3 regions of the Branchiibius cervicis genome follow, and region 2 is predicted to be linked to each of the others. Evidence: riboswitches for the same ligand, from Rfam matches in the RefSeq annotation. Region 2 holds a riboswitch; each other region holds the start of a gene.

The links. Region 2 has a riboswitch for S-adenosylmethionine ahead of ACFQBT_RS01145 (amino acid ABC transporter permease). Riboswitches for the same ligand answer to the same signal wherever they lie in the genome.
Region 1: it holds a riboswitch for S-adenosylmethionine, as region 2 does, so the genes downstream of both, ACFQBT_RS18575 (DUF1684 domain-containing protein) here and ACFQBT_RS01145 (amino acid ABC transporter permease) in region 2, are expected to answer to the same signal.
Region 3: it holds a riboswitch for S-adenosylmethionine, as region 2 does, so the genes downstream of both, ACFQBT_RS06130 (bifunctional o-acetylhomoserine/o-acetylserine sulfhydrylase) here and ACFQBT_RS01145 (amino acid ABC transporter permease) in region 2, are expected to answer to the same signal.

The regions. Positions count from the first base shown of each region.
Region 1 is NZ_JBHSWJ010000002.1:3,583,602-3,588,192, forward strand. It holds gene ACFQBT_RS18555 (winged helix DNA-binding domain-containing protein) at 1-383, shown strand, start outside; gene ACFQBT_RS18560 (hypothetical protein) at 441-1,337, opposite strand; gene ACFQBT_RS18565 (class I SAM-dependent methyltransferase) at 1,544-2,173, shown strand; gene ACFQBT_RS18570 (hypothetical protein) at 2,174-2,506, opposite strand; SAM riboswitch class IV at 2,603-2,717, shown strand; gene ACFQBT_RS18575 (DUF1684 domain-containing protein) at 2,737-3,537, shown strand; gene ACFQBT_RS18580 (hypothetical protein) at 3,542-4,591, opposite strand, start outside.
Region 2 is NZ_JBHSWJ010000002.1:174,256-178,846, reverse strand. It holds gene ACFQBT_RS01155 (ABC transporter substrate-binding protein) at 1-731, opposite strand, end outside; partial or broken gene ACFQBT_RS01150 (amino acid ABC transporter ATP-binding protein) at 807-1,585, opposite strand; gene ACFQBT_RS01145 (amino acid ABC transporter permease) at 1,582-2,550, opposite strand; SAM riboswitch class IV at 2,619-2,734, opposite strand; gene ACFQBT_RS01140 (enoyl-CoA hydratase-related protein) at 2,807-3,493, shown strand; gene ACFQBT_RS01135 (Clp protease/crotonase-like domain-containing protein) at 3,490-3,687, shown strand; gene tadA (tRNA adenosine(34) deaminase TadA) at 3,698-4,177, opposite strand; gene upp (uracil phosphoribosyltransferase) at 4,176-4,591, shown strand, end outside.
Region 3 is NZ_JBHSWJ010000002.1:1,142,888-1,147,478, reverse strand. It holds gene ACFQBT_RS06140 (HNH endonuclease signature motif containing protein) at 1-183, shown strand, start outside; gene ACFQBT_RS06135 (serine protein kinase RIO) at 188-1,117, opposite strand; gene ACFQBT_RS06130 (bifunctional o-acetylhomoserine/o-acetylserine sulfhydrylase) at 1,188-2,507, opposite strand; SAM riboswitch class IV at 2,558-2,682, opposite strand; gene ACFQBT_RS06125 (DUF445 domain-containing protein) at 2,753-4,039, opposite strand; gene ACFQBT_RS06120 (hypothetical protein) at 4,047-4,571, opposite strand.

The DNA of each region.
Region 1 (4,591 bases), 3.4 Mb from region 2:
TCGATCTGCACGGTCTGCCAGGCGTGGCCCTGGAGGCGCAACTCGAGCCCGCACCGGACACGGCACCGACCGCAGTCCTTCTCCCGGCCTTGGATCCGACCCCGATGGGCTGGAAGCACCGCGACTGGTTCCTCGGGCTCGACCGGGACCTGGTCTTCGACCGCAACGGCAACCTCGGTCCGACGGTGTGGTGGGACGGGCAGCTGATCGGTGCCTGGGCCGTGGGCCCGGACGGCCAGTTGCGCACGGCGGTCCCGGGTGACTACGGCGCCGAGGCGCGGGTCGCTGTCGACGAGGCGGCGGCAGACCTCGGCAGCCGCATGGAGGGTGCCGTGGTCCGGCCGGTCTTCCCGACCCCGCTCGAACGGTCGCTGCGGGGCTGACCCGTTCGGCCGCGTGCACGAGCACGGCTGAGTTCGCAGCCAGTCGGCGTACGCCGGTCATTCGGCGCCGGGGGCGGCTTCCACTTCCAGCACCGTCGCCGACGGTGCGGATCGTTCCCACAGCACCGCGCCCACACATGCGGTGAGGACCCAGCCGACGGCGATCGCGCCGCACCAGATGATGATCGCCATCGCGACGCCGATCGGTCCGAAACCGTTCCACCCCTCCAGCAGGGATGGCGCGAACAGCCGCTCCACCAGCGGCAGAATGACGCCGTCGATGGTCAGACCGGCGAAACCGGCCGTCACCAGGAACCGTGCGCCCCGGCCGCCCTCACGCACCAGAAGGGCAGGGGTCACCGTCCAGAACACCCAGAGCGGGATCAACGACACCAGATACAGCGGAATCGCCACGGAGAGTGGGTGATCACCACCGAACGCGACGACGTCGTGGATCGCGAGGGTGACCAGGTAGGCGACGAACCACAGCGTCCCGCGGCCCACGCGCTGCCAGAAGGTCAACGGCTCGCGGCGCCAAGCGGCCGCAAAGATTCCGGCCACCTGGGACGTCATCGGAATCCCCCACACCAGGAACCCGGCGAGACCGACCACGGTCCAGGACGAACGCAACGCATCGGCTGCACCGAACGCCTCGCGCACCGTTTGCCCGAGGGATCCGCTCAGCCCGAGCTGACGCTGGAAGAGCACGCCGACGCTGATGTTGGCGGCGAACCCGCTGAAGTATCCGAAGCCCAGGATGACCAACGGGAGGACTGTCGTGAACAGCGTGAGTGAGAGCAGGCCGGCCTGCGTGCCGCCGTCGATGTCCTGGAACCGGCGTACCACTGCCGGCACAAAGGCAGTCGCCCGTCGTTCCTGCAGCCGCTGGTATTGCGCACCCAATCCGAGGCGCTCTGCCGCCGCCCGCGCAGTGTCGTGCGATTCCTCATCCATGGCGTCACTGAACCTATCCGTACGCAGGCACCGATGGGCGTCGTCGCGGCCCGACCGGCGCCCGAGCGGGACTGGCACGATGGACTCATGAGGCCCTATGCGGAGCTCATCGCCGAGGCCGAGGCCGCCGACGTCGCCGGATGGGGATTCGAGTGGCTGGCCGGTCGGGCCACGGAGGAACGGCCCCCTGGGGGTACGCCCACCTGGTGGCCGGCCGGCTGGCGAAGGCGCGGCGCGCCCTGGACATCGACACCGGTGGCGGGGAGGTCATCGCTGAAGCCCCCGTGCTCCCTGCGGCCATGACGGTCACCGAGTCGTGGCCGCCCAACGCCGACCGGGCGCGGACGCGGCTGGCGGGACGCGGCGTCCGTGTGGTGCAGACCGATCCAGGTGCTCCGTTGCCGTTCGCGGATCGATCCTTCGATCTGGTCACCTCCCGGCACCCGGTGCAGCCGGACTGGACCGAGATCGGCCGGGTGTTGGAGCCGGAGGGGCACTACGTCGCACAGCACGTCGGTCCGGCGTCGGCGTTCGAGTTGATCGAGTACTTTCTCGGCGCGCAGCCCGAAGCACGCGCGGCGCGGGATCCGAGAACCGAAGCGGCAGAGGCGAGGAGCGCTGGGCTGACGGTCGTTGATCTGCGTACGGCGCGCTGCCGGATGGAGTTCTACGACGTGGGTGCCGTGGTGTGGACGCTACGCAAATGCGTGTGGTGGGTGCCGGATTTCACCGTGGAGCGTTACGACCTGCAGCTACGTGAACTGGATGCCCGGATGCGGCGGGGCGAGCCGTTCGTCGCGCACTCGACGAGGCATCTGATCGACGCCCGCCGCTAGCTACTCGGTCGCGGCTTCCGGCGCCGACCCGGCCAGCCGCTGCTGAACCCGCTGGTCTACCAACGCATCCAGCTTCTTCTGCGACAGGGCGCGATGCAGTGGCAGCCCCAGCCCGAGACCGATCAGCACCCCGGCACCGAGGGCGATCCCGCTGATGATCAGCATCTTGGGCCGCGGGTCGTGCAGCGTCTCCTTCGTGCCACCGCCCTGGTAGCGGGTCGCGATTTCCCAGACGACCTTCATGTCGACGCTGACCGCCATGAACAGCATCACGGCGCCGACGATGAGCGCGATCAGGCCGAGCGCCAGAAGGGTCAGCTTGAGCTTCTTCATAGGCAAACCGTATTGCACCCGAGCCGCTAAGAGCCTGAGATGAGTGGTCCGAACAGAAGTGGACAAGCCGACCGCACATCCCCTACTTTCAAAGTAGGCATTGAGCGTCAGCGACAAGCCCTGGCTGGCTGACCGGCAACCCTCCTACCGCGGTGGGGTGCTCCAGGTGAAAGCCCGGCCCGATCGGATCCCCGGCGGGCAAGCGTGAGAGCCACCCCGAGGGAGCAGCCATGAGCAACGCCGTCATCCACAGCACCGACTTCGCCTCCGAATGGCAGCGCTGGCACGACCACCACGAGCAGGTCCGGTCCGACCGGCACGGCTTCCTGGCGGTCACCGGTCTGCACTTCCTGACCGACCAACCCCAGCGATTCGAGCGGGCCCCCGGACAGTGGTGGGCAGACGACCGCGGCATCCACGTCCGTCTGGACGACGGCGAGGCGCTGACCAAGGACGGCGAGCGCCTCGAAGGTACCGTCGACTTCGGAGTCATCCCCGAACGTGCCGGTGTGACAGTGGGATTCGGCGACGGTGTCATCGAGATCGCCAAGCGCGGTGGCGAGGACATCATCCGTCCGCGGCACCCCGACCACGAGATCCTGACCGCGTACCAAGGCACACCCGCCTTCGCCCCCGACCCGTCCTGGGTCGTCGAAGGCCGCTACACGGCGTACGACGAGCCGGTCCCCACCACGGTCGGCGCCGCGGTCGACGGTCTGCAACACGTCTACGACGCACCCGGCGAGATCCACTTCACCAAGGACGGGCAGGACCTGACCCTCGTGGCGTTCCCCGGGCACGGGGACGATCTGCTGGTGCTGCTGCGCGATGCGACCAGTGGGGTCAGCACGTACGCCGCGAACCGGGCCCTGTCGGTCCCCGCGCCGGACGCCGAGGGCCGGGTCACGCTCGACTTCAACCGCGCGATCAACCTGCCGTGCGCCTATACGCCGTACGCCACCTGTCCGCTCCCGCCGTCGCGCAACCGGTTGCCGATTGCGGTCGAGGCTGGCGAAAAGACGCCCGCCTGATCGCTTAGGCCGGGGGGATGTCCACCTGCGACCACCAACGCACCGCAGTGCGCTCCAACGGAGCCAGGCCGGTCTCCTGGGACAGTTCCTCCAGGCCCGGGTGGGCCGACATCCCTGCGGCATAGAGCAGTCGTCGCCGCTCGACGTTGGGCGCGCGCATCTCCGCACCCAGGTCGATGTCGGGCGGGAATGCGCGGTTGTGTGCCAACGGCACCAGCAATCTGGCCCGCTGGTCCGGATCGGCCTGTCGGTAGGTGTCGCCGAGGGAACCCGCGTCGTAGCGCTGGCAGGAGTTCAGTGTCACCTGGGCGCCGGGCAGATCCTGGTCGTGATGCTCCAGATGGTGCGACAGCGCGTCGGCGAACGGGCTGGAGGCCAGCACGATCGCACCCGTCAGGGGTGAGATCTCATCCGACAAGGCTTCGCGCAACCGGTAGATGAGCCCCTCGACCAGGGTGGCCGGCCGGTGCGGGCGCGTCTGCTCGAGCAGTTTCTCCGCGATGCGATCGCACCGGGCCCGCAGCACCCGGGTCTCCTCGGGGCTGCGGTCGGCCGCCGACCGCGCGGCGCGGTGCTCGAGCAGATCTCGTCGGGCCCGGTCCCCCAGCCGGGCCAGCAGGTGCGTCTGGGCGGGTCGCACCAGGAGGTTGAAGATCAACACCGCCGGCTCGTATCGCGACGATCCGGGTTGGCTGAGATCGGCAAGGAGTTGCTCGCCGAGACGGGCCCAGAAGGCCGGTGTGATCTGATCCTCGACGACCGCCAGTTCGATCGCTCCGCCGGCAAGGAGCAGCGCAACGCCCTCGAGCTTCTGGTAACTGTCCATCAGCACCTCGGCGGTGCGCGGATGGTGGGCCTTGGGCAACAGCTCCAAGGTGTCTCCGATGACGGAGTACCCGCAGGCCGAGAGGTGTTCCTCGATTGCATCGCCCACCAGGTCGCGGGTGAACTCGTCCTTGGCCAACCGGATCAGGGCCCGCATCCGGAACTGGTATGCCGACCCGAGGGATACGGTCATCTCGGTCATCAGCCGGGAGATCAGGGCCTGGGTGTC
Region 2 (4,591 bases):
ATCTTGCCGGCCGCCAGTGCCACGAACGTGTCGTTGTTGCTCGGGAAGTACTTCACCTGAAGATCCTTGCCCTCACCCTGCAGCTTCTTCTTCCACTCCAACAGGATCCGCTCCTGGTTGGTACCCGAGCCGACGGCAACCGTTTTGCCGGCAAGGCTCTGGTAGTCGGAGAAGTTCCACGAATCGGTCTTCGGCACCACGAACGCCAGGTTGTCCTGGCGATAGCTGGCGAAGTCGTACTTGCGCTTGCGCTCTTCGGTGTCGGTGATGTTGGAGACACCGACCTCGGTCTTACCGCTGTCGATCCCGACGAAGAGGTTCTCCCAGGTGGAGTTCTTGATGTCCGGCTCGAGCCCGAACACGGCGGCGACCAGACGGCCCAGGTCCGGCTCCGAACCGGTGAGCGTCTGCTGGTCGTCGCCGACGAAGGCCAACGGTGGGAACCCGGCCGGTAGTGCGCCGATGCCGATGACCAGCTTTCCGCCGTCCAGGACGCCCTGAGGCAGGGTGTTTCGAATCGCGTCAACCTGAGCCACCGTTACTTTCGCCGGTACGGCCGCTCCGTTGGAGTGCTGGCCCAGGGTGAGTTCGGTCTTGCCGTCTTTGCTCCTGGACTCAGCGGCGTCGGAGGAGGAGCAGGCCGTGGCGAAGCTCGCGAGGCCAAGGGCAGCGGCGCCACCGACGACCCCGCGCAGCAGGGTGCGGCGATCGGGCTGGGAACGATAGGTCATGACGTTTCCTTTCGGGAATGGTTCGTGGACCGGCCTGTTGACGACAGGGCCGGGTGAGACTGCGCTGCGGAATTGCTAGAGGACCGCGGACAAGAAGGCGCGGGTCCGCTCATGCGCCGGGTTGTCCAGTACCTCGACCGGTGGCCCCTGCTCCAAGAGGACCCCCTGGTCGAGGAAGACGATGCGGTCCGCGACTTCACGGGCGAAACCGATTTCGTGCGTGACGATCACCAGGGTGCGACCGCTGCGCGCGAGATCCTGATCACCGCGAGCACCTCACCGACCAGCTCCGGATCCAGAGCCGAGGTGGGCTCGTCGAAGAGGATCACGCCCGGATCGAGAGCTAGCGCCCGGGCAATCGCGACCCGCTGTTGCTGACCTCCGGACAGTTGCCGTGGGTAGGCATCTTCCTTCTGCGCCAAACCGACCTGGGCGAGGAGTTCGGCAGCTCGCCGCCGAGCTGTCGGCCCATCCGTGTGACCGGTGGCGACGGGTGCCGCGGCGACGTTCTCCAGCACCGTCAGGTGCGGGAAGAGATTGAAGGACTGGAAGACGAAGCCGATCTGTGCACGTTGCTTCAGGATCTCGCGCTCACTGAGTTCCTTCAGATCAGAACCGTGTTCGCGGACGCCAATGAGCTCGTCGCCGACCTGCACATAGCCCAGGTCCGGCTTCTCGAGGTGGTTGATCGTACGCAGCAACGTCGACTTTCCGGATCCCGACGGGCCGATGATCACGACGACCTCGCCCGGCCGCACGGTCAACTGCACGTCGTCGAGAACGGCGTTGTCGGCGTACCTCTTGGTCACGTTGTGGACGTGGATTGCGGCGGAGGTGACCGGCGCGGCGCTCATGCCGTCACCTGCTTGCGACCGATGACGGCGCGCAGCCGTTGCAGCGGCGTCGGCGGCAACGTCCGCACTGCCCCGCGGGCGTAGTGCCGCTCGACGTAGAACTGCACCACGGACAGAGCACTGGTGAGGATCACATACCAGACGGTTGCTACCAGCAGCAGCGGGATGATGTCGCCGGGATAGGTGCTGCCCAGCGTCTGCACCTGCCCGAAGAGGTCGAGTAGCGAGACGTAGAAGACCAGCGAGCTCGCTTTGATGAGCCCGATCAACTGATTGACGAAGTTCGGCACGATCGAGCGAAGCGCCTGCGGCAGAACGATTCTGCGGAACTGGTACCTCTTGGGCAGACCCAGCGCGGCAGCCGCCTCGTGCTGGCCCTGGTCGACCGACAGGATGCCGGCGCGCACGACCTCCGAGCCGTAGGCGGCTTCCGCCAGGGACAGACCGATGATCGCCAACGCGATGTCGGTGGCCAGCCGCGATTCGTCGAAGCGGACGAACTCCGGCCCGAAGGGCACCCCGAGACTGATGGTCTTGTACAGAGCGCCGAAGTTGACCAGGAACAGCAGGATCACGATCAACGGGATCGACCGGAACAACCAGGTGTAGGCCCAACTGGCCGCCCGCAGCAACGGATTGCTGGACAGACGAGCGACTGCCAGAACGAGCGCTCCGATGAAACCAAGCACCGCCGCTGCGGCCGTCACTTTCAACGTGATCCAAAGTCCCTGCAGGACAACGGGTCTGGTGAACCAGTAGCCGAAACGATCCCATTGGAAGAACGGGTTGGTGATCAGCGCGTTGATCGCCATCGCTGCCAGGACGGCGACACCGGCGGCGGCCACCCAGCGCCACGGGTGCCGTTGCGGGATGACCCTGCGGGCAGTGCGGTCAGCAGAGGGGTCCGAAGCAACGTCGGCAACCTGCTCGACTGCGGCTTGTGCATAACCGGGAGGTGAGGACATGGACGACTCCAACGAGTTCGAAGGCCACGACGTGAGCCGACGACCTTCGTGACGCGGCCGAGGCTGCGTCACTGCGCTTGCCCGCGCGGGTTCGCTAACGGGCCGGGCTTTCACCTGGAGCACCCCACCGCGGAACGAGGGTTGCTGGTCGACCAGCCAGGGCTTGTCATCGACGCTCAATGCCTACCGGGAGAGTAGACATTGTTTCAGTGACCCGTCAACTCCACGTGCCGACGCCGTGCGGGATGATCGATCCGTGAGCGACTACGAAACCCTGGACTACAGCGTCGTGGACGGGATCTGCACGCTGACCCTCAACCGGCCCGAGCAACTGAACTCCTTCACCGTGACCATGGCGAACGAGTTGGTCGACGCCTTCACCCGCGCCAGCACGGACGACGACACCCGCGTCGTCGTGGTCACCGGCGCCGGGCGGGCCTTCTGCGCCGGTATGGATCTGACCAAGGAGGGCAACGTCTTCGGCCTCACGCCGGGGCTGGCGCCGACGGTGCAGGACCTGACCGAGCGCCTTGACGACCCCGAGATCTTCGAGGGTGTGCGCGATACCGGCGGGCGCGTTTCCCTGGCCATCTACGCCTGCACCAAGCCGGTGATCGCCGCGATCAACGGCGCCGCCGTGGGCATCGGGGCGACCATGACGCTGCCGATGGACATCCGCCTGGCCTCGACCAAAGCCCGGATCGGCTTCGTCTTCGGGCGCCTGGGCATCGTGCCCGAGGCCACCTCGTCGTGGTTCCTGCCGCGCATCGTGGGCATCTCCCGCGCCCTGGAATGGACGTACGCCGCGGACATCCTCTCCCCGACGAGGCCCTGGCGGGTGGCTTGGTCCGCTCACTGCACGAGCCTGACGAACTGTTGCCCGCGGCGTACGAACTGGCCCGCAAATTCATCGACGGTCGCTCGGCGGTCGGTATCGCGTTGACCCGGCAGATGATGTACCGCAACAGCGCCCAGCCGCACCCGATGGAAGCGCACCGGATCGACTCGCTGGCGATGTACTACACCAGCTTCGCCGACGGCCAGGAGGGCGTGCGAGCGTTCCTGGAGAAGCGCGACACCGAGTTCACCGGGCGCACGTCCAGCGACATGCCGCCGTTCTATCCCTGGCAGGAATGAGCCGGCCGGGCTAACGGCGTCGCGCGCGGAAGAAGTCGGTCAGGAGCTGGGCACATTCGTCCCGCCGGACCCCGCCGAGCGAGTCCACGCGGTGCGGGGATGGGTTCTGCTCGATGACATCCCAGGCGCTCCCGCACGCACCGGCCTTGGGATCCCAGGCGCCGAAGACGATGTGCGCGATCCGCGACTGCATGATCGCGCCCGCGCACATCAGACACGGCTCCAACGTGACCGCGATGGTGCAGTCGTCGAGGCGGTAATGGCCGAGGGTCGCCGCGGCCGCCCGGATGGCGACGATTTCGGCGTGCGCCAGCGGATCGGCGTCGGCGACACGGCGATTCGGACCGGCCCCGATGAGCCGACCGTGTGCGTCGACGATGACTGCGCCCACCGGCACGTCATCGGTGGGGAGGGCGACGCGCGCCTGGTCCAGAGCCAGACCCAGCCACTCGGCGTACGGCGACGAATCCACGGCTAAAGTCTCAGGCATGCGCGTCCTTGTCGCCAATCACCCACTGATCGCCCACAAACTGACCTACCTGCGCGACAAGGAGACCGACAGTCCCACCTTCCGCCGGCTCGCGGACGAGCTGGTCACGCTGCTGGCGTACGAGGCCACCCGCGAGGTGCGGGTCGAGCCCAAGGACATCGTGACTCCGGTCGCCCCGACGACCGGGATCAAGCTGAGCAACCCCAAGCCGCTGGTCGTGCCCGTGCTGCGCGCCGGTCTTGGCATGCTCGACGGCATGGTGCGGCTGCTCCCGTCGGCCGAAGTCGGGTTCCTGGGGATGCAGCGCGATGAGCAGACGCTGCAGGCCATCACCTACGCCAACCGGCTGCCCGATGTGCTGACCGGCCGACAGTGCTACGTCCTGGACCCCATGCTGGCGACCGGCGGGACCCT
Region 3 (4,591 bases), 970 kb from region 2:
GACCTGGACCACGTGACCCGCTACCCCGACGGGCCCACCGCCGCCCACAACCTGCAATGCCTATGCCGCCACCACCACCGCGCCAAACACGAAGGCGGCTGGACCGTCACCATGACACCCCACGGCGTGTGCACCTGGACCAGCCCCGCCGGCCACACCTACACCACCCACCCCGGCAGCTGAGGCCTCACCACGCGTGCGCGGCGACCTCCCCGAAGAGTTCGTCGCCATCCACCGCGAGGCCTTTGCCGGCGAACCAGGTGGCGACGTTACGGCAGTCGCGGTGCAGGAAGTCCATACCGTGCGGGTTGCCGATCACATCGACGGTCTGCGGTACGTCGATGATCACCAGCCGCGAGCCGGCCACCAGCAGGTTGTACGCCGACAGGTCACCATGCGCGACGCCGAGGCCCGCCATGGTGATCAGCGCCGTACGGGCCTGATCGAACAGATCCTCCAGTTGCTCGCGCGATATTGCGCGCAGTGCCGCCAACCGCGGGGCCGGCGACCCGTCGGGGTGGGTGATCAACTCCATCAGGATCTCGGTGCCGTCGATCTGCACCGGGTACGGCACCGGTAACCCGGCCTCCCACAGTCTCACCAGGGACTCCCACTCGGCCATCGCCCAGCGACCGGCGGCCAGGTGCTTACCGAAGGATGTCTTCTTCGCCAGAGCCCGGCGCTCCCGGTGACCCTTCTTCGGGATCCCCCGGCCCTCGGTGTAGTCAGCCGTCCGGGTGAATGACGTGCGCTGCACGTCGCGGTACCGCTTGGCCGCCAGCCGGGTCGTGCGCGGCTGGCCCGACACACTTGCGCGCTCGAGCAGGAAGACGTCGGCTTCCTTTCCCGTCTTGAGGATGCCCAGCTCGGTCTCGACCGACTCGTCGTCGGAGACCAGCCACTCGGGCCACGGCGCCGGGCCGCGGGACAGGGCTGGAATCTGCCGCCAGCTCGACCATCGCTGACCGGGTTCCAGTTCGTGGACCTCGAAGCGGGCAAGGAAGGGAAGAATCGACGCTTCAGTTGCGTCGGAAGGGTTCTGGTTCAACGGTATTCCGATCATCAGGAAGTAGGTGGCGGACGCACGTGAACACGGCCATGGCACGACCTCCCTCATCTCGATCGGATACGACAACACCCACCGTGTCAGAGACGCGGTGGGTGTTGCGAATGGTTTTTCGGCCGGATCAGGCCTTCGCGGCGCGGAAGCCCTGGTCCAGGTCGGCAATGATGTCGTCGATGTGCTCCAGACCGACCGCAAGACGCACCAGACCCGGTGTCACACCCGCGGCCAGACGGTCCTCGTCGCTGCCCTGACTGTGCGTCGTCGAGGCCGGGTGGATCGCCAGCGACCGGACATCGCCGATGTTAGCCACCAGCGAGAACAGCTCCAGGGAGTCCACGAACTTCTTCCCCGCGTCGACGCCGCCCTCGATCTCGAAGGACAGCACCGCACCTGAGCCGAGCGGCGTGTACTTCTGCGCAAGGTCGTAGTAGGGGCTGCCCGGCAGCGAGGCCCACAGGACCTCCTTGACCTGCTCCTGCGTCTGCAGCCACTCGGCGACCTTGCGAGCGTTCTCCAGGTGCCGCTCGATGCGCAGGCTCAGGGTCTCGATACCCTGCGCAATCAGGAAGGCGTTGAACGGCGACAGCGGCGCACCGAGATCGCGCTGCAACTGCACCCGCGCCTTGAGGATGAAGGCCAGATTGGCCCCCAGCGGACTTCCGACGCCGAGGTCACGGGCGTAGACCAGGCCGTGGTAGCTCTCCTCCGGCGTGTTGTAGTTCGGGAACTTCTCCGGATCCTTGCCGAAGTCGAAGTTGCCGCTGTCGACGATCACACCGGCGATCGACGTGCCATGTCCGCCCAGGTACTTGGTCGCCGAGTGCACCACGATGTCGGCGCCGTGCTCGATCGGGCGCAGCACGTACGGCGTGGCCACTGTGTTGTCGACGACCAGCGGGACCCCGGCCTCGTGCGCCACCGAGGCAACACCCTCGATGTCGAGGATCTCCTGCTTGGGGTTGGCGATGGTCTCGCCGTAGAACAGCTTGGTGTTCGGGCGGATCGCCGCGCGCCACTGCTCCAGGTCGGTCGCGTCCTGCACGAACGTGGTCTCGATGCCCAACTTCTTCAGCGTGTACTTCAACAGGTTGAAGGTGCCGCCGTAGAGCGCCGGGCTGGCCACGATGTGGTCGCCCGCCTCCGCGATGTTCAGGATGGCGAGGGTCTCGGCGGCCTGGCCGGAAGCGGTGAGCAACGCGCCGACGCCGCCCTCGAGGCTGGCGATCCGCTGCTCGACCACGTCGTTGGTCGGGTTCATCAACCGGGTGTAGATGTTCCCGAACTCGCTGAGGCCGAAGAGGTTCGCGGCCTGGGTGGTGTCGTTGAAGACGTAGGAGGTGGTCTGGTAGATCGGCAGTGCTCGGGCCTGCGTCGTGGGATCGACGCTCTGACCGGCATGGATCTGCCGGGTCTCGAAGGACCAGTTAGGGGTGTCGCTCATGACGAACCTTTCGGGTGTCCGGTATCTGACTGGTGCGGACGCTCACGGGTCGTCCGCGCTTGCCCGGTCACTCGGCGTACGTCGAGTGGCTGGGCCAGGTCCTCACCCGGGGCACCCCACCGCGGAGGAGGGTTGCCGGCCAGCGAGCCGGGGCTTGGCGCTGGCACTCATGACCTGCCGAGAAACTACACCCAGCCGCTTGGAAATGTATAACCGTCTCTTATACCGAGCCGATGGTGAGCCGCTCAGAGGAACTGCGACACGGTGTAGATCAACAGACCCACCAGACCGCCGACCACGGTGCCGTTGATCCGGATGAACTGCAGGTCGCGCCCGACGTGCAGCTCGATCCGCTCGGAAGCCTCCTTGCCGTCCCAGCGCTGGATGGTCTGGGAGATGACGCTGGACAGCTCGCGGCCGTACGTCGACACCAGGTGACCGGCCACCTCGCTGATCCGCCGGTCCACCGCTGCCTGCAACTCCGGATCGGTCACCAGTCGCTGCCCGGTGTCACCGATCAAGCGGGCGAGCCGCACCCGCAGGTCGCCGTCGGGATCGTTCAGCGCGTCGACGAGCACGGTCTGGCCCGACCGCCACAGGGACAGCAAGGAGGTGGAAACGTTCGGGTGCGAGAGGAGACGGACCTTCAGCGCCTCGGTCTGCTGCATCGTGTCGGGGTCGTGCTGCAGCTGGTCGGCCAGTTGCCGCAACACGTTGTCGAGCGCACCGCGGACCGGGTGGTTCGGGTTGTCGCGGATGTCCTCCAGCCACTTCACGATCTCGGTGTGCAACCGGGTCGAGACCGTGTCGTCCAGCCACTTGGGCGACCACGACGGCGCGCGCTCGGAAATGATGGAGGTCACGCTGCTGCGGTTGTCACGGACCCAGGCGTGCAACTCACGTGCGGTCAGATCGACCAGACCGTGGTGCGATCCGTCGTCGACGATGCCCTCCAACAGCGTGCCGAGCAGTTCGGACACCGGTTCGCGGGCCACCCGGGGCAGCAGCACCCGGTCGAGCAGACCCTTGACGTCCTCGTCCTTGATGTTGCCAACTGCGCGAGCCAGTGCCGGTGCCGACTGGTCGACCACGCGCCGGGCATTGACGGGTTCGGCGAGCCACTCCCCGATCCGGCGGGCGACCTGCGCCCCGGCCAGCCGCTCCTGGACGTTGTCGGCCGTGAGGAAGTTCTCCGTGACGAACTCCTCCAGGTTCTCCCCGATGGAATCCTTGCGCTCAGGGATGATCGCCGTGTGCGGGATCGGCAATCCGAGCGGATGCCGGAAGAGCGCGGTGACCGCGAACCAGTCGGCGACCGCGCCGACCATCGCCGCTTCGGACGCGGCGTTCACGTAACCCCAGACGCCGCCGTGACCGTGAGTGGCGACGAAGACGATGGCGGCGAGAACGAGCAGACCGGTGGCCACGAAACGCATCCGGCGCAGGGCCGAGCGCCGACGGGCATCTCCCGCCGAGTCCAGCATCGGGCCGGATGGTGCGCTGCGCGCCGGTGCGGTTTCCGCTGTGCTCATCGCTGCCTCAGCCCTTGACCGCCCAGACCTCACGGTCCAGTACGGCGCCGTCCTTGCCGAATTCGCGGCTGCCCTCGGCCACCGGTATCCCTTGGTGTGCCGCGGTATTCGTGATCGCTGTCGCCAGCCGGTCCCACACCTGACCGCCCTGCGGGAAGCCCATCTCCCAGTTGAACGACTCCACGCCGATCACCGTGCGATCCGGCAGCAGATGGGCGCGCACCACCGGGTACGAACCGTCGATCTCGATGACCAGGGCCTTGGCGTCCGGACGCACGTCGGTCACCCGGGCGTCCGCCATCGCCGTACTCGCAATCAGGTTGCCGGTGCGCTCGGGCTCGGCCGCAAGCGTCAGCGTGCGGCCCATCATCGCCAGATGCTTGGTGGCCGGTCCTGCCGTCATGGCCCGACCGAAACCGCCCTCCAGGGCTCGGTCGCGCACCTGTTCGTGGGTGCGCGTCACCTTGCCTTTCATGAAGTACCACCCGAAACCGATGATCAGCACCACAGCCAGAAAGAGGATCACCTTCACGCGCTAAGTATGCGACACCG